Regions from separate parts of the Citrobacter enshiensis genome, predicted to be linked through region 2. Evidence: predicted binding sites of a transcription regulator. Region 2 holds the regulator's gene; the other holds the start of a gene.

Region 1 (11,026 bases), 1.3 Mb from region 2:
GGTAATGCTATTTGGATTTTTTCGTAACCTGTTCCGCGTGCTGTACCGCGTACGTGTCACGGGGGATACCGGAGCGTTGCAGGGACAGCGTGTTTTAATCACCCCAAACCACGTTTCTTTTATTGATGGCATATTGCTGGCGCTATTTTTACCGGTTCGCCCTGTCTTTGCGGTCTACTCCTCTATCAGCCAGCAGTGGTACATGCGTTGGCTCACGCCGCTGATTGATTTTGTTCCGCTCGATCCCACCAAACCGATGGCCATTAAACATCTGGTGCGTCTGGTTGAGCAGGGACGCCCGGTCGTTATCTTCCCGGAAGGGCGTATTTCGACGAGCGGTTCGTTGATGAAAATCTACGATGGCGCCGGATTTGTGGCGGCGAAATCGGGGGCGACAGTGGTGCCGGTCCGGATCGAAGGTGCCGAGTTAACGCGTTTTAGCCGCCTGAAAGGTCTGGTGAAGCAGCGCTTTTTCCCGCAAATTCGCCTGCACATCCTGCCGCCGACGCACTTACCGATGCCAGAAGCGCCGCGTGCGCGCGATCGCCGAAAACTGGCAGGGGAGATGCTGCATCAAATCATGATGGAAGCGCGCATGGCCGTGCGGCCGCGTGAAACGCTGTATGAGTCGCTCCTGACGGCTCAGTATCGCTACGGCGCAGGCAAAAACTGCATTGAAGATATCAACTTCACGCCGGATACGTATCGTAAACTGCTCACTAAGACGCTGTTTGTTGGCCGTATTCTGGAAAAATACAGCGTCGAAGGTGAGAAGATTGGCCTGATGCTGCCAAACGCGGGCATCAGCGCGGCGGTGATTTTCGGCGCGGCTGCGCGTCGCCGTATTCCAGCCATGATGAACTACACGGCAGGCGTCAAAGGGCTGACCAGTGCGATTACCGCCGCCGAAATCAAAACCATTTTTACCTCTCGCCAGTTTCTTGATAAAGGCAAACTCTGGCATCTTCCCGAGCAACTGACGCAGGTTCGCTGGGTGTATCTGGAAGATCTCAAAGCGGATGTCACCACTGCCGATAAAGTGTGGATTTTTGCCCATTTGCTGATGCCACGTCTCGCGCAGGTGAAACAGCAGCCTGAAGATGCCGCGATGATCCTCTTTACCTCCGGTTCTGAGGGGCACCCGAAAGGAGTGGTACACAGCCATAAGAGTCTGCTGGCAAACGTGGAGCAGATCAAAACCATCGCGGACTTCACCGCCAATGACCGTTTTATGTCCGCATTGCCGCTGTTCCACTCATTTGGACTGACGGTCGGGTTGTTCACACCGTTACTGACTGGCGCAGAAGTCTTCCTCTATCCCAGCCCGCTGCACTATCGCATCGTGCCGGAGCTGGTCTATGACCGTAACTGCACCGTCCTGTTTGGCACATCAACGTTCCTGGGCAACTACGCGCGTTTTGCCAATCCGTATGACTTCTACCGTCTGCGCTACGTGGTAGCGGGCGCGGAAAAACTGCAGGACAGCACCAAACAACTTTGGCAGGACAAATTCGGCCTGCGTATCCTGGAAGGGTACGGCGTCACCGAATGTGCGCCAGTGGTCTCGATTAACGTTCCGATGGCGGCAAAACCGGGCACGGTTGGCCGGATCCTGCCAGGAATGGATGCGCGTTTGCTTGCGGTTCCCGGTATTGAAGAGGGCGGTCGTCTGCAGCTTAAAGGTCCCAATATCATGAGCGGATATTTGCGGGTCGAGAAACCGGGCGTGCTGGAAGTCCCAACCGCCGAAAATGCGCAGGGTGAGACGGAACGCGGCTGGTATGACACCGGAGATATTGTGCGCATTGACGAAAATGGTTTTGTGCAAATTCAGGGGCGCGCCAAACGCTTTGCTAAAATTGCAGGCGAGATGGTCTCACTCGAAATGGTGGAACAGCTGGCGCAGGGCGTGTCGGCTGAAAAAATGCACGCCACGGCCATCAAGAGCGACGCCAGCAAAGGGGAAGCACTGGTTCTTTTCACGACCGATGGCGAGCTCACGCGTGAAAAACTGCTGCAATATGCCCGCGCTCACGGCATCCCTGAACTGGCTGTCCCACGGGATATTCGTTACCTGAAACAACTTCCGCTTCTTGGCAGCGGCAAGCCCGATTTTGTGACGCTGAAAAGCCGGGTGGATGAACCGGAAAAACATAATGAGTGAGTCAGTGCACACTAACACTTCAATTTGGTCGAAGGGGATGATGTCCGTTATTGTCGCGCAGTTTCTCTCTGCGTTTGGCGATAACGCACTGCTCTTTGCCACGCTGGCGCTGTTGAAAGCGCAGTTTTATCCGGACTGGAGTCAGCCGATCCTGCAAATGGTGTTTGTGGGCGCTTACATTCTGTTTGCTCCTTTTGTCGGGCAGGTCGCGGACAGTTTTGCCAAAGGCCGGGTCATGATGTTCGCCAATGGTCTCAAACTGCTGGGAGCCGCCAGTATCTGCTTCGGGATTAACCCATTTGTCGGCTATACGCTAGTCGGGATTGGTGCCGCCGCTTATTCTCCGGCGAAATACGGCATCCTCGGCGAGCTGACCACGGGCGATAAGTTAGTGAAAGCTAACGGCCTGATGGAAGCGTCGACCATTGCCGCTATCTTATTGGGTTCTGTTGCGGGCGGCGTGCTGGCTGACTGGCACGTGATTGCCGCGCTGGCTGCCTGTGTTCTGGCGTATGGCGGCGCGGTGGCGGCGAACGTCTTTATTCCTAAACTGGCTGCCGCGCGCCCGGGGCAATCCTGGCACCTGGGCAAGATGGCGCGTAGCTTTTTCCACGCCTGTAGCTCGCTGTGGCGCAATGGCGAAACGCGATTCTCTCTGGTAGGCACCAGCCTCTTTTGGGGGGCTGGCGTTACGCTACGTTTCCTGTTGGTGCTGTGGGTGCCTGTGGCCCTGGGGATCACCGATAACGCCACCCCGACCTATCTTAATGCGATGGTGGCGATCGGGATTGTGGTCGGCGCGGGCGCGGCGGCAAAACTGGTCACGCTGGAAACCGTGGCACGCTGTATGCCTGCGGGGATCCTGATTGGCGTGGTGGTGCTTTTATTCTCCCTGCAGCACGCGCTGCTCCCGGCCTATGCCTTACTGATGCTGATTGGCGTACTGGGCGGTTTTTTTGTGGTTCCGCTCAATGCGTTATTACAGGAGCGCGGTAAAAAAAGCGTTGGCGCAGGGAATGCTATCGCCGTGCAGAATCTGGGCGAAAACAGCGCGATGTTGCTGATGTTGGGCATCTACTCGTTAGCGGTTCTGGTGGGTATTCCGGCGGTCGCGATTGGTATCGGGTTTGGGGCGCTATTTGCGTTGGCGATAACGGCGCTGTGGATCTGGCAGCGCCGCCAGTAATTGGTGTGCCGGGTGGCGGCTTTGCCTCACCCGGCCAACACATCATGCGTGTGTCGGCCCGATCCGCGTAGCGCGATCAGGTTCTCTCCATCACGGTGCCGGGTAGGTATAAACCTGATGCACCGCTTCAATCTCTGCCAGCACCTCTTCCGTTAATTCAAGATGCAGGCTCTCTATGTTGGTTTTCAACTGATCGAGAGTCGTTGCGCCCAGCAAGGTACTGGCGACAAACGGCTGACGACGGACAAAGGCCAGCGCCATCTGCGCCGGATCGAGGTTATGGCGTTTTGCGATATCGACATACGCCGCGACGGCTTTTTGCGTCTGCTCGCCGCTGTAGCGCGTAAAGCGGCTAAACAGTGTATGACGTGCGCCAGCCGGTTTTGCGCCATTCAGATATTTTCCGCTCAGCGTTCCAAATCCCAGGCAGGAATAGGCCAGCAGTTCCACCCCTTCGTACTGACTGACTTCCGCCAGTCCGACTTCAAAGCTGCGGTTGATCAGGCTGTAAGGATTCTGGATGGTGACGATGCGCGGCAGATCGTGTTTATCCGCCAGATGCAGATAACGCATCACGCCGAAGGCCGTTTCGTTGGAAACGCCGATATAGCGAATTTTACCCGCCCGCTGGAATTCGGTCAGCGCTTCCAGGGTGTCTAGCAGTGAAATAACCGGCGCGGAATCCGTCCAGCTATAACCCAGTTTTCCGAAGCAGTTGGTCGGACGCTGCGGCCAGTGAACCTGGTATAAATCGATATAATCGGTCTGTAGACGCTTGAGGCTGCCGTGCAACGCCTCGCGGATATTTTTACGATCCAGTGCCTGATGGGGGCGAATGCTGTTGTCATTGTTACGCGCTGGACCGCTGACTTTGGTGGCGACGATCAGTTTCTCGCGGCTGCCGTGTCTGGTGAGCCAGTTACCCACATAAGTTTCTGTTAATCCCTGAGTTTCCGGACGAGGCGGCACCGGATACATCTCGGCAACGTCAATCAAATTGATGCCGTTAGCCACGGCATAGTCGAGCTGTGCATGTGCGTCGGCTTCGCTATTTTGTTCACCAAACGTCATTGTGCCCAGCCCCAGTGTACTTATTTCAAGCGAGCTGTGGGGTATACGGTGATATTGCATAGCCGTTTCCTTTTTATTATTACGACATAAGGACTATAAAAATGGCAGAGGGAAGGGAAAAGGGGAAGCGAAAATTCTAAAGGCCAGCAGGAGGCTGACCTCAATCTCGGGGAGGTATGTTAGCGCTCGATAATCTGGGAGACATCATCACGGTTAATCTGCATGGCGTTGCCCTGCTGATCGTGATAGCTCACCAGACCGGTATCGTCATCAATTTCTGGTTTGCCGTCGGTCAGGATCATGCGGCCATCTTTCGTTGCCATGACATAATCACTGCTACATCCAGATACAGCAAAAGCCAGTCCTACAGCGGAAATCACTACTGCCCATTTTTTCATCCATTTATCCTCGCGTGGCTTGAGTCTGGTAATAGTCTAGTAATAACGCGAAGTTATGCCTGGCGAAAGCAGGAAAATCTGAAACTGTGAGGATCGGAGAGGGAAGTGAGTCTTCGCTCCTCCGAAGAGGAGCGAAGGTGTCAATCAGAGTGGATTCTTTTTATTACGCAGCAGATTCAGGGTCTCTACGGCAATAGAGAAGAACATGGCGAAATAAATGTACCCTTTAGGCACATGTATCTCGAAGCTTTCCAGAATCAGGGTGAAGCCCACCAGAATCAGGAAGGCGAGCGCCAGCATTTTCACCGAAGGGTGACGATCGACAAAATCACCGATTGAGCGCGCGGCAAACATCATCACGCCAACAGAAATGATGACCGCCGTCATCATAATGAACAGATGATCGGAAAGGCCTACTGCGGTGATCACCGAATCCAGGCTGAAGATAATGTCCAGCATCATGATCTGCACAATGGCGCCCAGGAAGGAACTCACGCGGGTTTTAAGCCCCTCCTCTTCACCCTCAATCGATTCATGGATCTCTTTGCTGGCTTTCCAGATAAGGAACAAGCCCCCCAGAAACAGAATGAGATCGCGTGCGGAAATGGCTTGACCCATCACCTCAAACAGCGGATTAGTCAGACTGATTACCCAGGAAATTGACGCCAGTAAACCTAAACGCATCAACATGGCGCCCGCCAGCCCAAGACGACGGGCGTGACTGCGTTGCGCTGTCGGGAGTTTTGCGACGACCAGAGAAAGGAAAATGATGTTGTCGATCCCGAGAACGATCTCCAGAATCGTCAGCGTACCGAGCGCAAGCCAGGCGTTAGGATCGTATATCCATGCAAATAACATCGAACAAAGTCCTGCAAAAAAAATGAAGCGGTGATTATATGCGTCTAACGCGGCAGGGGAAAGGCCATGGCGTGCCTAATCGCCCTGTATTAAAAAATGGCGTTCCAGAAGTGGGCGAGTGAAGCTTTTTTTCAGGTAAAAACCACGCGGTAACGTCAGGATTCCCTGGCCCTGCGCGCCAATGGCCTCTGTCAGCGCTTTGGCGTTGGCGGCCTTTGGCCGCAGTTGTAAAAATTCGCCATGGCGGGCGGTGATCCGCTCAACCTGACCCAGCACGATCATGTCCATTAACTCTTCCCAGTCGAGACGTAATTGCTGCTCTTCTTCTTCATTTGGGCTCCAGAGCAGCGGCGAACCGACGTGACGCTCTGCCAGCGGGATGGAGCGCTCGCCCTCAACGGGTATCCACAGCACCCGCTTTAATTTGTGGCGGACGTGGCTTGTCTCCCATGTCACGCCGCTGTTTCCGGTCAATGGCGCAACACACACGAAGGTGGTCTCAAGAGGTCGTCCCTGACTATCCACCGGGATGGTTTTCAGTTCCACCCCTAATGCCGCGAAATCTTGCTCTGGCTTACTGCCTGCGCTGGCGCCAAGCCAAATCTCCAGCAGTACGCCGATCCAGCCTTTGTCCCGTTTCAGATCCTTCGGCGTCACGATCCCTGCCAGCGCTGCCAGTTCACCCAATGTGTAGCCTGAAAGCCGCTGTGCCTGGGCCAGCAACAGCGCCTCGGATTCGGGCGGTGAAAGTAATGGGCGGAGTCCGGACATCGGGTTATCCCTTAGGTGAAAAAATGAACAATGATTTTATACCGTGTGAACAGAGTTTATCTTTTTCCACACGCTATGTTCAATCTCATGATTTATATTGATTTTTAGTTTGCTGATCGACGAGTTGCGCAACGGCGAAATGAGTTTTCCAATTCTGGTCACTGAAAATAAACAGGATCTTACACCATGTTATCCACAGAAAGATGGGATAACTGTGCAAAACCCTCACTACTGTTTCAATTTACAGCCTTGACGTGAGACGAAAATCGAATTTTCACACAAATTGTGCCTAACTTATTGGCACAATCTGTGGATAAAACCGACGCTGGTCGATCTTTCATCAGTCCGATGATCCTGGATGTGATGTCCATCACGATTCTATGCTCTGAGTAGCGAATATGACAGTTAACTCAATGAATATACGCGGCTATTTTTTCACGGTTTTCAGAGTCCCATTCAGACTGTTCCGGGTTTTCCCGTGGTAATTCCATACTTCTTCACAACTATATCCACAGAAAAGGTGAATAAAATCGCCTGCAAGTCCCTCCCTCTGTTTATAACTCGGTCCTTAACTGTGAGTTATTCAATTGTTATTAGAAATGTGTGCGGTTAAGAGAGTGGTTTACCGTCTCCCTGTAGTGTGAAACAATCGTTTATATATAAGGTTTATGTTGAGGTAGTCCGGTGATTGATGACGATGGCTACCGCCCAAATGTAGGGATCGTAATTTGTAATCGTCAGGGGCAGGTTATGTGGGCCCGGCGGTTTGGTCAGCACTCCTGGCAATTCCCGCAAGGTGGAATCAATCCAGGAGAATCAGCAGAACAGGCGATGTACCGGGAACTGTTTGAAGAGGTAGGGTTAAGCCGCAAAGATGTGCGGATCCTTGCCTCTACTCGCAACTGGTTGCGTTACAAGTTACCGAAACGTTTGGTGCGTTGGGATACGAAGCCGGTGTGTATCGGCCAGAAACAGAAATGGTTTCTACTGCAACTGATGAGCGGTGACGCGGAAATCAATATGCAAACCAGCAGCACTCCTGAGTTTGATGGTTGGCGCTGGGTGAGTTACTGGTATCCGGTCCGACAGGTGGTATCATTTAAACGCGATGTCTACCGCAGGGTGATGAAAGAGTTCGCAAGTGTTGTGATGGCGCTTCAGGAAAGTACCCCTAAGCCGCAAAGTGCACCTGCTTATCGACGTAAAAGAGGTTAAGCCACGCAAATTATGCTCACCCGCCTGCGAGAAATAGTCGAAAAGGTGGCCAGTGCCCCGCGTCTCAATGAGGCGCTTAATATTCTGGTCACTGACATCTGTCTTGCGATGGACACAGAGGTCTGTTCGGTATATCTCGCCGACCATGACCGACGTTGTTATTACCTGATGGCGACCCGGGGGCTAAAAAAACCACGAGGTCGCACAGTCGCGCTCGCGTTTGATGAAGGTATCGTCGGCCTGGTAGGCAGGCTGGCGGAACCGATCAACCTTGCTGATGCGCAAAAACACCCCAGCTTTAAATATATTCCTTCCGTGAAAGAAGAGCGCTTCCGCGCGTTTTTAGGTGTGCCGATCATTCAGCGTCGGCAACTTTTAGGCGTGCTGGTCGTACAGCAGCGTGAGCTGCGTCAGTACGATGAAAGTGAAGAGTCTTTCCTGGTGACGCTTGCCACACAAATGGCAGCCATTCTTTCCCAGTCCCAGCTAACCGCTCTGTTTGGTCAATACCGACAGACACGAATTCGCGCGCTGCCCGCAGCACCTGGGGTGGCGATTGCTGAAGGCTGGCAGGATGCAACGTTGCCGCTGATGGAGCAGGTCTATGAAGCCTCGACGCTGGATGCGGCGCTTGAGCGAGAACGACTGACCGGGGCGCTCGAAGAAGCGGCAAATGAATTCCGCCGTTACAGCAAGCGTTTCGCAGCTGGCGCGCAGAAAGAGACGGCGGCTATCTTCGATCTTTACTCGCATCTGCTTTCGGATGCCCGACTGCGTCGGGAACTGTTCGCCGAGGTCGACAATGGATCGGTCGCTGAGTGGGCCGTCAAAAAGATCATCGAGAAGTTTGCCGAACAGTTTGCCGCATTAACCGATGTGTATCTCAAGGAACGCGCTGGCGATTTACGTGCGCTCGGTCAGCGACTGCTGTTCCACCTCGATGATTCCATTCAGGGACCCAACGCCTGGCCTGAACGCTTTGTGCTGGTGGCCGACGAGCTTTCCGCAACGACGCTGGCCGAACTGCCTCAGGACAGGCTGGTTGGCGTCGTGGTGCGTGACGGCGCGGCCAACTCGCATGCGGCGATAATGGTGCGTGCGCTCGGCATTCCGACCGTCATGGGCGCGGATATTCAACCGTCAGTTTTGCACCGCCGTACGCTGGTGGTTGATGGCTATCGCGGTGAATTGTTGGTGGATCCTGAACCTGTATTGATTCAGGAATATCAGCGCCTTATCAGTGAAGAGATCGAGCTGAGCCGCCTGGCGGAAGATGACGTTAATCTCCCCGCGCAACTGAAAAGCGGCGAGCGGGTGAAGATCATGCTCAACGCCGGTCTGAGTCCGGCGCATGAAGAAAAACTGGGCAGTCGGATTGACGGCATCGGGCTATATCGCACCGAGATCCCCTTCATGCTGCAAAGCGGTTTCCCCTCGGAAGAAGAGCAGGTTGCGCAGTATCAGGGCATGCTGCAGATGTTCAACGACAAACCGGTGACGCTACGCACGCTGGATGTCGGAGCGGATAAGCAATTGCCCTACATGCCGATCAGCGAAGAAAATCCGTGCCTGGGCTGGCGCGGGATCCGCATAACGCTCGATCAGCCCGAGATCTTTTTGATCCAGGTTCGCGCCATGCTGCGTGCCAATGCGGCGACCGGTAATTTGAGCATTTTGCTGCCGATGGTGACCAGCATTGATGAAGTGGATGAAGCGCGCCGCCTGATTGAACGTGCCGGACGCGAAGTGGAAGAGATGATCGGATACGCGATCCCGAAACCGCGCATTGGCATCATGCTGGAAGTGCCTTCGATGGTGTTCATGCTGCCGCACCTGGCGAATCGGGTCGACTTTATCTCGGTGGGGACCAACGATTTAACCCAGTATATTCTGGCGGTCGATCGTAACAACACCCGGGTTGCCAATATTTATGACAGTCTGCATCCAGGGATGTTACGCGCATTGGCGATGATCGCCCAGGAAGCGGAAAAAAACGGTATCGATCTGCGTCTGTGCGGCGAAATGGCGGGCGATCCCATGTGCGTCGTTATCCTGATTGGTTTGGGCTTCCGGCATCTGTCGATGAACGGTCGTTCGGTCGCACGTGTGAAATATCTGTTGCGGCATATCGATTTTGACGAAGCGCAAACCCTTGCGCAACGTAGCCTGGAAGCGCAACTGGCGACCGAAGTACGTCATCAGGTGGCGGCATTTATGGAACGTCGCGGGATGGGAGGCTTAATTCGCGGGGGACTGTGACAGGCACTCTGCCCTTGATTGCCGGATGGCGGCAAAATCGATTTTTCCGGCCTACACATTGCGGCGTTCTCACGGGATTGCGCTTAGTCTGTAGGCCTGATAAGCGCTGCGCCATCAGGCATTCCAGGATATGTCATTGATAGCCTATACAGATCTTTTACATCTTCCCGGCATCTCCGATGCACCCCTTGTGCTATTATTCGCACCTTTGGAGCGCCTGTAACCTTCAGGCGCGCTTATCAATCGCTGTCTGATTTCAGCGAAATAACAAGAAATTGTGGTGACAGATGACCAGTAGCTATCTGCATTTTCCGGAATTCGATCCGGTCATTTTCTCAATTGGCCCCGTTGCACTTCACTGGTACGGCATGATGTATTTGGTGGGGTTTATTTTCGCGATGTGGCTGGCGACTCGCCGTGCTAATCGCCCGGGTAGTGGCTGGACTAAAAACGAAGTTGAAAACTTACTTTATGCAGGCTTCCTCGGGGTGTTCCTCGGTGGGCGTATCGGCTACGTGTTGTTCTACAACTTCCCTCTTTTCCTTGATAATCCGCTTTATCTGTTCCGCGTCTGGGATGGCGGTATGTCCTTCCACGGCGGTCTTATCGGCGTGATTTTGGTGATGATTATCTTCGCCAGACGTACGAAGCGCAGCTTCTTCCAGGTTTCTGACTTTATTGCACCGCTGATTCCGTTTGGTCTGGGCGCGGGGCGTCTGGGTAACTTTATCAACGGTGAACTGTGGGGACGTGTCGACCCTAACTTCCCGTATGCCATGTTGTTCCCGGGATCCCGTACAGAAGATATTTTGCTGCTGCAAACCAACCCGCAGTGGCAGTCCATTTTCGATACCTACGGCGCGTTGCCGCGCCATGCTTCCCAGCTTTATGAGATGGTACTGGAAGGGATTGTGCTGTTTATCATCCTTAACCTGTTCATTCGTAAACCGCGTCCGATGGGCGCAGTTTCTGGCTTATTCCTGATTGGCTATGGTGCGTTTCGTATCATCGTTGAATTTTTCCGCCAACCGGACCAACAGTTTACTGGCACCTGGGTACAGTACATCAGCATGGGGCAGATCCTCTCTATCCCAATGATTGTCG
Region 2 (11,026 bases):
CCGCGCCCAGTCTTCATCGTCCAGTTGCCCGGTACGAATTTTGGTTTGATCCACGCGCGAAAGCGACGCCAGAGAACGCATCATAATCTGCTCTGAGGGCATCTCAAGAGAGAAGATCAGAACCGGCTTATCCTGCAACATCGCGGCATTTTCGACGAGGTTCATCGCAAATGTCGTTTTACCCATCGACGGACGCGCCGCAACGATGATCAGATCCGACGGCTGCAAACCCGCCGTCTTTTTATTGAGATCGTCATACCCGGTATTCACACCGGTGACACCATCGTGCGGCTGCTGGAACAACTGTTCGATACGCGCAACGGTGGCATCCAGCACATCCGCGATGTTTTTCGGGCCTTCGTCTTTATTGGCGCGGCTTTCGGCGATTTTAAAGACGCGTGATTCCGCCAAATCGAGCAGATCTTCACTTGAGCGACCCTGCGGGTCGAAACCCGCATCCGCTATTTCATGGGCGACAGAAATCATGTCGCGAACGACGGCGCGTTCGCGGACAATATCGGCATACGCGCTGATATTCGCCGCACTTGGCGTATTTTTGGATAACTCCGCCAGATACGCAAAACCGCCGACGCTGTCCAGTTGCCCCTGTACTTCCAGCGATTCCGCCAGGGTGATCAGGTCGATAGGCTTGCCCATCTCCTGCAAGCGGTGCATTTCGGTAAAAATGTGACGGTGCGGGCGGGTGTAAAAGTCTTCTGCCACCACGCGCTCAGCCACATCATCCCAGCGTTCGTTATCCAGCATTAAACCGCCCAACACCGACTGCTCCGCTTCAATCGAGTGCGGCGGCACTTTCAGCCCGGTAACCTGCGGATCGCGGTCACGAGCTTCAGTCTGTTGTTTGTTGAAGGGTTTGTTTCCTGCCATAGTGAATGGAGTTACCGAGATAAAGAGTGGGTCGAAAGATTACCATATAAGTAGACCCTAACGATACGTTCTGGAGGAAGCATGGCAACACGAATTGAATTTCACAAGCATGGTGGCCCTGACGTACTAAAGGTGGTGGACTTTATGCCCGCAGACCCGGCGGAGAACGAAATCCAGGTCGAAAATAAAGCCATTGGCATTAACTACATTGATACCTATATTCGCAGTGGCCTGTATCCGCCTCCCTCGTTACCCAGTGGATTAGGCACAGAAGCGGCGGGGATTGTCAGTAAAGTTGGCAGCAACGTCAAACATGTCAAAGCTGGCGACCGCGTCGTTTATGCCCAATCAGCGCTCGGGGCCTACAGTTCTGTGCACAATGTCCCTGCCGATAAAGCCGCCATTTTACCGAACGCTATCTCTTTCGAGCAGGCGGCGGCCTCTTTCCTCAAAGGCTTAACCGTCTATTATCTGCTGCGCAAAACCTATGAAATCAAACCCGATGAGCCTTTTTTATTCCATGCCGCCGCGGGCGGTGTAGGGCTGATTGCCTGTCAGTGGGCGAAAGCGCTGGGCGCTAAACTTATCGGTACGGTTGGCAACGCGCAAAAAGCGCAACGGGCTTTGCAGGCGGGCGCCTGGCAGGTGATCAACTACCGTGAAGAAAATATCGTCGATCGGGTCAAAGAGATCACCGGCGGCAAAAAAGTGCAGGTCGTTTACGACTCAGTTGGCAAAGATACATGGGAAGCTTCGCTGGATTGTCTGCAACGTCGTGGCCTGATGGTCAGTTTTGGCAATGCGTCAGGACCGGTCACCGGCGTCAACTTAGGTATTCTGAACCAAAAAGGCTCGCTGTATACGACCCGCCCTTCTCTGCAAGGGTATATCACCAATCGTGACGAACTCACCGAGGCCAGTAATGAGCTGTTCTCGCTGATTGCCAGCGGCGTTATCAAGGTCGATGTAACAGAAAATCAGAAGTATGCGTTGAAAGATGCACAGCGCGCGCATCAGGCGCTGGAGAGCAGAACGACGCAGGGTTCGAGCCTGCTAATCCCTTAATGGCGTAGAAAGAAATTGGGCTTCCACATGGGAAGCCCTTTCTTTTTTTTGTTCGGCTGTATGTAGGGTACAGCTCGATGAATTCGTTAGACGCGCAATAGTGACAGGTTTGATAATCAATTCCTAATGGGTTCTAAGAGCAAAGTTTCAGGTTGTGACGCATCCCTCACATCTTTAGTAACGCCAACGGTTATTGCGCTGATATTGTGGGATTTTCGGTGCTTTTATCGCCTTAATGGCCCACACCACCGCAATGGCCAGTAACAGCCAGGGCAGCAGTTTAAACATCAGTGCAAACAGCCCCCCCAGAAACATCACCACCGTCGCCACCACCAACGCGGCCAGAACGCCCAACAGGGAAACCCCCGTCGCCATCAACATGATGAAAAATCCAATTACAAACAGTAGTTCCAGCATGATGCTCTCCCCTAATGAAATCTGCACAGACCATTACAAGAAACATGCCAAAAAATAACACATTGATTTTAAAGAAAAACGCCCCGCAACATTGTGCAGGGCGTGGTGAATTTGACCAGGTTTTAGTGAAAAATTAACGCTTATCCGCCACCAACTTCAGCGCGTGCTCCAGCACGTTGATATCGGCACCGGCTTTATGGGCATTTTCACTCAGGTAGCGACGCCACTGACGCGCGCCCGGAATGCCCTGGAACAGACCCAGCATATGGCGGGTGATATGACCCAGATAGGTGCCGTTACTGAGTTCGCGCTCAATATACGGGTACATCGCACGCACCACCGCAACCGGATCGGCATCGCCCATCGTCGCACCGAAAATCTCACGGTCGACAGAGGCCAGAATACCGGGGTTTTGATAGGCTTCGCGCCCGACCATCACGCCGTCCATGTGCTGCAGATGCGCTTTCGCATCAATCAGCGATTTAATGCCGCCGTTGATCGACATCGTCAGATGCGGAAAATCACGCTTCAATTGGTAGACACGCGGGTAATCCAGCGGCGGGATCTCCCGGTTTTCTTTCGGGCTTAACCCGGAGAGCCAGGCTTTGCGTGCGTGGATGATAAACATCTCGCATTCGCCCTTACCGGCAACCGTATTAATGAAATCGCAGAGAAATTCGTAGCTGTCCTGATCGTCAATGCCGATTCGGGTTTTGACCGTCACCGGAATCGACACCACATCACGCATCGCCTTCACGCAATCCGCCACCAGTTGCGCATTGCCCATCAGGCAGGCGCCGAACATGCCGTTTTGTACACGGTCAGAAGGGCAACCCACGTTGAGATTGATCTCATCATAACCGCGCTCTTGTGCCAGCTTTGCACACTGCGCCAGCGCCGCAGGGTCGCTACCGCCCAGTTGCAGCGCGATCGGATGTTCTTCTTCGCTGTACGCCAGGTAGTCGCCCTTGCCATGAATGATCGCGCCAGTCGTGACCATTTCGGTATAGAGCAGCGTCTGGCGGGAGAGCAAGCGCAGGAAATAGCGGCAATGTCTGTCCGTCCAGTCGAGCATCGGCGCGATAGAAAAACGATGGGCAGGAAAAACGGGGGACGAAGTTTCTGACATGGCGATTAATTAAGCATTCTGAAAAAGGGGCGCTACTATAGCATAAAGCAAAACCAGAGAGGCAAGACCACACGCAGATGGCTGCATTGCGTGTGAGCCGGGCCGACGGCGCAGACCGTCCCTGCCCGATGGTCAACGACAAGGAACAGCACTATTTTCGCCCTGGTTTTCCGTCGTGCGAGCCAAAAAACTGCGGCGGATGGTCAACCCAGCGATCTTCTCGTGTGGCGGCATACACCGGATTAAGCGGGTAGTAGATGCGATTGTGTTTTTTATTCGCCTCCCCGACAACAAGCAGGCAAACCTCTGCACTGGTGTTATTGATAAAGGTGTGGCACACCCCTGTTCCCGCCGGAAAACCGACGCTGTCTCCGGGTTCTAATTTCCACAGATAGCCGTTTATCCAGACTTCGGGATAGCCTTCCAGCACATAGATGAACTCTTCTTCGTCGCTTTCCGCATGCGGATATGAGGTACGACGACCCGGCGGGAGGCGTTCATGGTGAATGCCAAGCCGACGCAATCCGAGCGTTCGCGCCAGCGGTGCCCCGATGGAAAATAGCTCATCGCTATCAGGATAGGTAGAGTCATCGGCGCCTTCTGCGTCGCGCCAGTGACGAATGCAATCAGGTCTTTTCATTTTGGTTTTCCAGTGTGCAATGCGTCAGGTATAGCACACCGCGGGGGATCTCGGTGTTTTAAGAAGAACATGATAAAGTAAGGGATTAACGTTTCACGTACTCCGGGGTGCCAAATGGAAAAGATCACAACACAAGACCTATTGGCGCAAGCTGAGAAACTCTGTGCGCAGCGCAATGTGCGACTCACTCCTCAGCGCCTCGAAGTGTTGCGTTTGATGAGCCTGCAACAAGGGGCCATCAGCGCCTATGATCTGTTGGACCTGCTACGTGAAACTGAACCGCAGGCCAAGCCGCCTACGGTGTACCGTGCGCTCGATTTTTTGCTCGAGCAGGGCTTTGTTCACAAGGTCGAATCCACCAATAGCTATGTGCTCTGCCATCTGTTCGATCAGCCGACCCATAGTTCAGCCATGTTCATTTGTGACCGGTGCGGCGTGGTGAAAGAAGAAAGCACCGAGGGCGTGGAAGATATTATGCATACGCTGGCGGCAAAAATGGGCTTTGCCCTGCGTCATAACGTGATTGAAGCGCACGGGTTATGCCCGGCGTGCGTTGAAGTTGAAGCGTGTCGCCATCCTGATGAGTGCCAGCACGATCATTCGATTCTGGTGAAGAAAAAACCGCGTTAAGCAGGTTGGGCGGCAAAACCGCCCAATGGACTGTACATCCTTGTACTTTCGGGTCACCGCGGCTGATTACCAGCGGTATTTATTACGCGTTTCCCAGTCGCTCACTTCCTTTTCCGCCTTGTCTCTGGCGTAACCGTAACGTTCCTGGACCTTACCGACCAACTGGTCGCGCTTACCTTCAATGACCGTCATATCATCATCGGTCAGCTTGCCCCATTGCTCTTTCACTTTCCCTTTGAACTGTTTCCAGTTACCGCTGACTTCGTCTTTATTCATCATCGAGTCCTCATGATTAGTGGTGATTAGCGATATTGCTTCGCCCAAATACACTACGTTTTCTGCTGGACGTGAGATTAATTGTAGTCAGTGATCCCATGTTCATTTTGATATTCGGAACTTTTAACCATCACGCTCGGGCAAACCAGGTTCCATGCCGCCAGTGACGTCGCCAGATCCAGGCCAACGAGAGTCCACGAAGCGCCAGAAAAACGGCTAACGCCAGCCACAGTCCATGATTGCCGAGCCAGGGCAACGCACACAGCGTGAGGGCAAATCCCAGCGCCGCAACGGCCATACTGTTGCGCATTTCCGCCGCACGCGTCGCCCCGATAAACATGCCATCCAGCAAATAACACCAGACACCGATTAACGGCAACACCACCTGCCAGATAAGGTAGCGATCGGCCAAAAGTTGAATTTGCGGCAACGACGTCAGCAGCGCGATGATGTGCTCGCCCGCCAGGGCATAAACGAGGGCAAAGAGCAGCGCCACAATCCCTGACTGCCGACATGCAGCACGCCAGACATCCAGCAACTGGCTGCCGTCACGCGCGCCATACGCCTGCCCGGAATGCGCTTCGACAGCATAAGCAAATCCATCAAGGGCATAGGCGGTAAAGGTCAGCAGGGTCATCAGAACAGCGTTCACCGCAATGATGTCGCTGCCCAGCCGCGCGCCCAGAACCGTGATCGCACCGAAGCACAGTTGCAACAGCAACGAGCGCAGCATGATGTCCCGGTTAAGCGCCAGCAAGCGGCGGAAATTCCCCCGCCAGGCGTGTTTCAGCATCATGGACGACACGCCGCGCAGAGGAAGAACCTTGCGCACCATCATCAGGCCAAGCAGCAACGTGGCATATTCTGCGATCACCGTCGCCAGTGCTGCGCCCTGCACGTTCATATGCAAGCCCATCACCAGCCACAGATCGAGCACAATATTGAGGATGTTGCCGACAACCAGCAGGATCACCGGCGCACGGGCATACTGAACGCCCAACAACCAGCCAAGCAGAACCAGGTTCGCCAGCGATGCCGGGGCGCTCAGCCAGCGGATCTCCAGAAAACGTCGCGCCTGTACCAGCACCGCTTCATTTCCACCGACGATATGCAATGCAAGATCGATTACTGGCGTACGGAACAACGCGATTAAGGCCCCCGCTCCCAGCGCCAGAATCAGTGGCTGCACCAGCGCGCGCGCCAGTGCCTGGGGGTTTTTGGCGCCAAACGCCTGAGCCGTCAGCCCGGTGGTGCTCATGCGTAAGAAGAGCAACAGCATAAAGAGAAAACTGGTTGCCGTTGCGCCCACGGCAACGCCGCCCAGATACACAGGGCTGTCCAGATGCCCAATGACCGCAGTATCCACCAGTCCCAGCAAGGGAACGGTGATATTGGAGAAGATCATCGGTAACGCGAGACGCCAGAGCGCTTTGTCGGAAGAGGTAAAGAAAGGCATGCAGGAAAGCCTGAGCAGGAGTTAAAACAAACAGTGGCGCGAGATGCGCCACTGTATCAAAACAATATTACAACCACTCACCGTTGCGGATGACACCGACCGCCAGCCCTTCAATCGTGAAGTTTTGCTCGCGCAGGTCAACCACGATCGGTTTGAATTCACTGTTCTCTGGCAGAAGCTCGATTTTATTGCCCTGTTTTTTCAGGCGTTTTACGGTGACTTCATCGTCAATACGCGCCACGACCACCTGGCCGTTACGCACGTCCTGGGTTTTGTGTACCGCCAGCAAATCGCCGTCCATAATCCCAATATCTTTCATCGACATACCGCTGACGCGCAGCAGGAAATCGGCATTAGGTTTAAACAGCGACGGGTCGACTTGATAGTGGCCTTCAATATGCTGCTGTGCCAGAAGGGGTTCCCCTGCCGCCACGCGGCCCACTAAAGGCAGCCCCTCTTCTTCTTCCACCAGCAGACGGATACCGCGAGAAGCACCGGAGACAATCTCAAGGACGCCTTTACGTGCCAGCGCTTTCAGGTGTTCTTCAGCCGCATTTGGGGAACGGAACCCCAAACGCTGCGCGATCTCCGCACGCGTCGGTGGCATGCCTGTCTGGCTGATGTGATCCCGAATGAGATCGAACACCTCTTGCTGCCTGGCCGTTAACGCTTTCATTCCGCCCCCTGGGTGTATATACAGTTATGCTGTGAGTATATACAGTTAAAGGCGATTTTGGAACCACAAACAGCACAAAAAACAAGAGATTTATCGGATTATGGAACCCTTATCGAAAATGCGACCACAGCAGGATTCCCCAGGTGATCATCGCGACAAAGATCGACAGCAATACTGCCGCCGACCCCATATCCTTCGCCCGCCCGGAAAGCTCATGGTATTCAGAGCCAATGCGGTCAACCACTGCCTCAATCGCGCTGTTGAGGATTTCCACTATCATCACCAACATGACAGAACCAATCAACAAAACACGCGTGATGGCATCCACATCCAGCCAGCAGGCAATCGCTACCCCCAGCAGTACAGCAACACTTTCCTGACGAAATGCTGCTTCATTAATCCATGCAGCACGAAAACCTTTCCAGGAATAACCAGCAGCTTTAATAATTCGGGTAAGTCCAGTGGTATTATTGGCCATCAAAAGAACCTTTTTGCATTATCAGCGTCAATGACATTATATCGTTAACCCACGAAATTCGGGTTACAGCGGCGCGAAGTATGACGGGATACACCAGAAATTCGCTAGACTTTCTGATATCCTTGCAGCGCATTTGCATTATTAACCAGAGGCTTTACATCGTTTATGTCTGGCTGGCCACGAATTTACTACAAATTACTGAATTTACCATTAAGCGTACTGGTAAAAAGCAAGTCTATTCCAGCGGAACCCGCTCCGGAATTGGGGCTCGATACATCTCGTCCCATTATGTACGTTTTACCGTACAACTCAAAAGCGGACTTGCTGACGCTGCGCGCCCAATGCCTGGCGCACGATCTCCCCGACCCGTTAGAGCCGTTGGAGATCGACGGAACTCTGCTGCCGCGTTATGTGTTTATTCACGGCGGCCCGCGCGTATTCACCTACTACACGCCGAAAGAAGAGTCGATCAAACTCTTTCACAATTACCTCGACCTTCACCGCAGTAATCCAGACCTGGATGTACAGATGGTGCCGGTATCGGTGATGTTCGGCCGCTCTCCGGGGCGTGAAAAGGGTGAGGTAAATCCCCCTCTGCGTATGCTGAACGGCGTACAGAAATTCTTTGCCGTCTCCTGGCTGGGACGCGATAGTTTTGTCCGCTTCTCGCCTTCCGTTTCCTTACGACGGATGGCTGACGAGCACGGAACCGACAAAATTATTGCCCAAAAACTGGCGCGTGTGGCGCGAATGCATTTCGCCCGTCAGCGTCTGGCGGCGGTCGGTCCGCGTCTGCCTGCCCGACAGGATCTGTTTAACAAGTTGCTGGCGTCAAAAGCCATTGCTCGCGCGGTAGAAGACGAAGCGCGCAGCAAAAAAATCTCTCATGAAAAAGCGCAGCAGAACGCTATTGCGCTGATGGAAGAGATTGCCGCCAACTTCTCCTACGAGATGATCCGCCTGACCGACCGCATTCTGGGTTTCACCTGGAACCGACTGTATCAGGGGATCAATGTCCATAACGCAGAGCGTGTACGCCAGTTGGCGCACGATGGGCATGAAATCGTCTATGTGCCCTGCCACCGCAGCCATATGGACTATCTGTTGCTCTCGTACGTACTCTATCATCAGGGGCTGGTGCCGCCGCATATCGCTGCCGGTATCAACCTGAACTTCTGGCCAGCTGGCCCGATTTTCCGCCGCCTGGGCGCGTTCTTTATTCGTCGAACCTTTAAGGGCAACAAACTCTACTCCACCGTCTTCCGCGAATATCTCGGCGAGCTGTTTAGCCGTGGTTACTCCGTTGAATATTTTGTGGAAGGCGGGCGTTCCCGTACCGGCCGTCTGCTGGATCCGAAAACCGGCACCCTGTCGATGACCATTCAGGCGATGCTGCGCGGCGGTACGCGTCCGATCACTCTGGTACCCATTTACATCGGTTACGAGCACGTGATGGAAGTGGGAACCTACGCCAAAGAGTTGCGTGGCGCGACGAAAGAAAAAGAGAGCCTGCCGCAAATGCTGCGTGGCTTGAGCAAGCTGCGTAATCTGGGTCAGGGCTACGTCAACTTTGGCGAACCGATGCCGTTGATGACGTACCTGAATCAGCATGTTCCTGAGTGGCGTGAATCTATCGATCCGATCGAAGCCGTGCGTCCCGCCTGGCTGACGCCAACGGTCAATGGTATCGCTGCTGAGTTGATGGTCCGCATTAACAAAGCGGGCGCGGCAAACGCCATGAACCTGTGTTGCACCGCGTTGCTCGCATCCCGTCAGCGTTCGTTAACGCGTGAGCAACTGACGGAGCAGCTCGAGTGTTATCTGGATCTGATGCGCAATGTCCCGTATTCCACCGACTCTACGGTTCCTTCGGTCAGCGCCAGCGCGCTGATTGACCACGCGCTGCAAATGAACAAGTTCGAGGTCGAGAAAGATACCATCGGCGATATCATCATTCTTCCGCGCGAGCAGGCGGTACTGATGACTTACTATCGCAACAACATTGCGCATATGCTGGTTCTGCCTTCACTGATGGCGGCCATCGTGACACAGCATCGCCGCATCTCCCGCGACGCGCTGCTTGAGCATGTTGAAATTCTCTACCCGATGCTGAAAGCAGAACTGTTCCTGCGCTGGGAGCGGGATGAACTGGCGGGCGTCATCGACGCGCTGGTAAGCGAAATGCAGCGTCAGGGGCTGATTACCGTCCAGAATGACGAGTTGAATATCAACCCCGCGCATTCCCGTACGCTGCAACTGTTAGCAGCGGGCGCGCGTGAAACGCTGCAACGTTATGCCATCACCTTCTGGCTACTGAGTGCAAATCCGTCGATTAACCGCGGCACGCTGGAAAAAGAGAGCCGCACCGTGGCTCAACGTCTTTCTGTGCTGCACGGGATCAACGCGCCGGAGTTCTTCGACAAAGCGGTATTCAGCTCTTTGGTGTTGACCCTGCGTGATGAGAAGTACATCAGCGATACCGGTGATGCGGAGCCTGAAGAGACGATGAAGGTTTATCAGATGTTGGCTAATCTGATCACCTCAGATGTGCGTTTAACCATTGAAAGCGCAACGCAGGACGAGTGATGTTAAAAAGCCGGGTAGCGGCTTCGCCTTACCCGGCCTACGGTTCTGCGCAATAATGTAGGCCCGGTAAGCGCGAGCGCCACCGGGCTTTTTTATCAGAAGTGCCAGTAACTCATCGCCAGCCCCAGAAACAGCACCAGGCCAACATAGTTGTTATTCATGAATGCTTTAAAACAGGCTTCGCGTTCACGGTGCGCAATCAGTTTTTGTTGATAGACAAACAGGGCGCCAGCCACCAGCAGCGACCAGTAATATCCCAGTCCCAGCCCGTTCATCCAGCCAATCAGCGCCATCAAGGCCAACACCCCCACCTGCAGGATGCCAATGATCGCCTTGTCATACTGACCGAACAGGATGGCCGTTGATTTAATGCCGATTTTCAGGTCATCGTCCCGATCCACCATGGCGTATTGCGTATCGTAAGCCACTGCCCAAAGAATGTTGGCGAGGAACATCAACCAGCAACTCAGCGGGACTGACTCACTGACGGCGGCAAACGCCATCGGTATCGACCAGCCAAACGCCGCACCCAGCACCACCTGGGGTAAATGCGTGTAACGCTTCATGAAGGGATAAACCCACGCCAGGGCCAGCGCGGCGACCGACAGCAGAATCGTCATCGTATTCAGCGTCAACACCAGCAGGAAAGCGAGGAGCACCAGAACCACAAAAAGCGCCCGCGCTTCTTTCTCGGTAACGGCGCCGCTGGGCAGCGGTCGGTTCGCCGTGCGTTTGACGTGCCCGTCGAATTTGCGATCGGCATAGTCGTTCACCACGCATCCCGC

Evidence for each region. The regulator LexA, encoded in region 2, represses DNA repair genes until DNA is damaged. The targets are predictions, from matches to a motif close to TNCTGTATGTACATACAGNA.
Region 1: a site for LexA is predicted at 6,678-6,697, ahead of mutH (DNA mismatch repair endonuclease MutH). Genes of this name have one in related genera too.

Annotation. Positions count from the first base shown of each region.
Region 1 covers NZ_CP119862.1:897,415-908,440, forward strand. The annotation lists gene aas (bifunctional acyl-ACP--phospholipid O-acyltransferase/long-chain-fatty-acid--ACP ligase) at 5-2,164, shown strand; gene lplT (lysophospholipid transporter LplT) at 2,157-3,350, shown strand; gene P2W74_RS04355 (NADP(H)-dependent aldo-keto reductase) at 3,441-4,481, opposite strand; gene ygdR (lipoprotein YgdR) at 4,601-4,819, opposite strand; gene P2W74_RS04365 (TerC family protein) at 4,964-5,677, opposite strand; gene mutH (DNA mismatch repair endonuclease MutH) at 5,753-6,448, opposite strand; gene rppH (RNA pyrophosphohydrolase) at 7,133-7,663, shown strand; gene ptsP (phosphoenolpyruvate--protein phosphotransferase) at 7,676-9,922, shown strand; gene lgt (prolipoprotein diacylglyceryl transferase) at 10,210-11,026, shown strand, end outside.
Region 2 covers NZ_CP119862.1:4,516,264-4,527,289, forward strand. The annotation lists gene dnaB (replicative DNA helicase) at 1-888, opposite strand, end outside; gene P2W74_RS21500 (quinone oxidoreductase) at 970-1,953, shown strand; gene pspG (envelope stress response protein PspG) at 2,128-2,370, opposite strand; gene dusA (tRNA dihydrouridine(20/20a) synthase DusA) at 2,504-3,499, opposite strand; gene P2W74_RS21515 (cupin domain-containing protein) at 3,651-4,139, opposite strand; gene zur (zinc uptake transcriptional repressor Zur) at 4,254-4,769, shown strand; gene P2W74_RS21525 (CsbD family protein) at 4,836-5,045, opposite strand; gene dinF (MATE family efflux transporter DinF) at 5,176-6,501, opposite strand; gene lexA (transcriptional repressor LexA) at 6,569-7,177, opposite strand; gene P2W74_RS21540 (diacylglycerol kinase) at 7,287-7,655, opposite strand; gene plsB (glycerol-3-phosphate 1-O-acyltransferase PlsB) at 7,821-10,241, shown strand; gene ubiA (4-hydroxybenzoate octaprenyltransferase) at 10,337-11,026, opposite strand, start outside.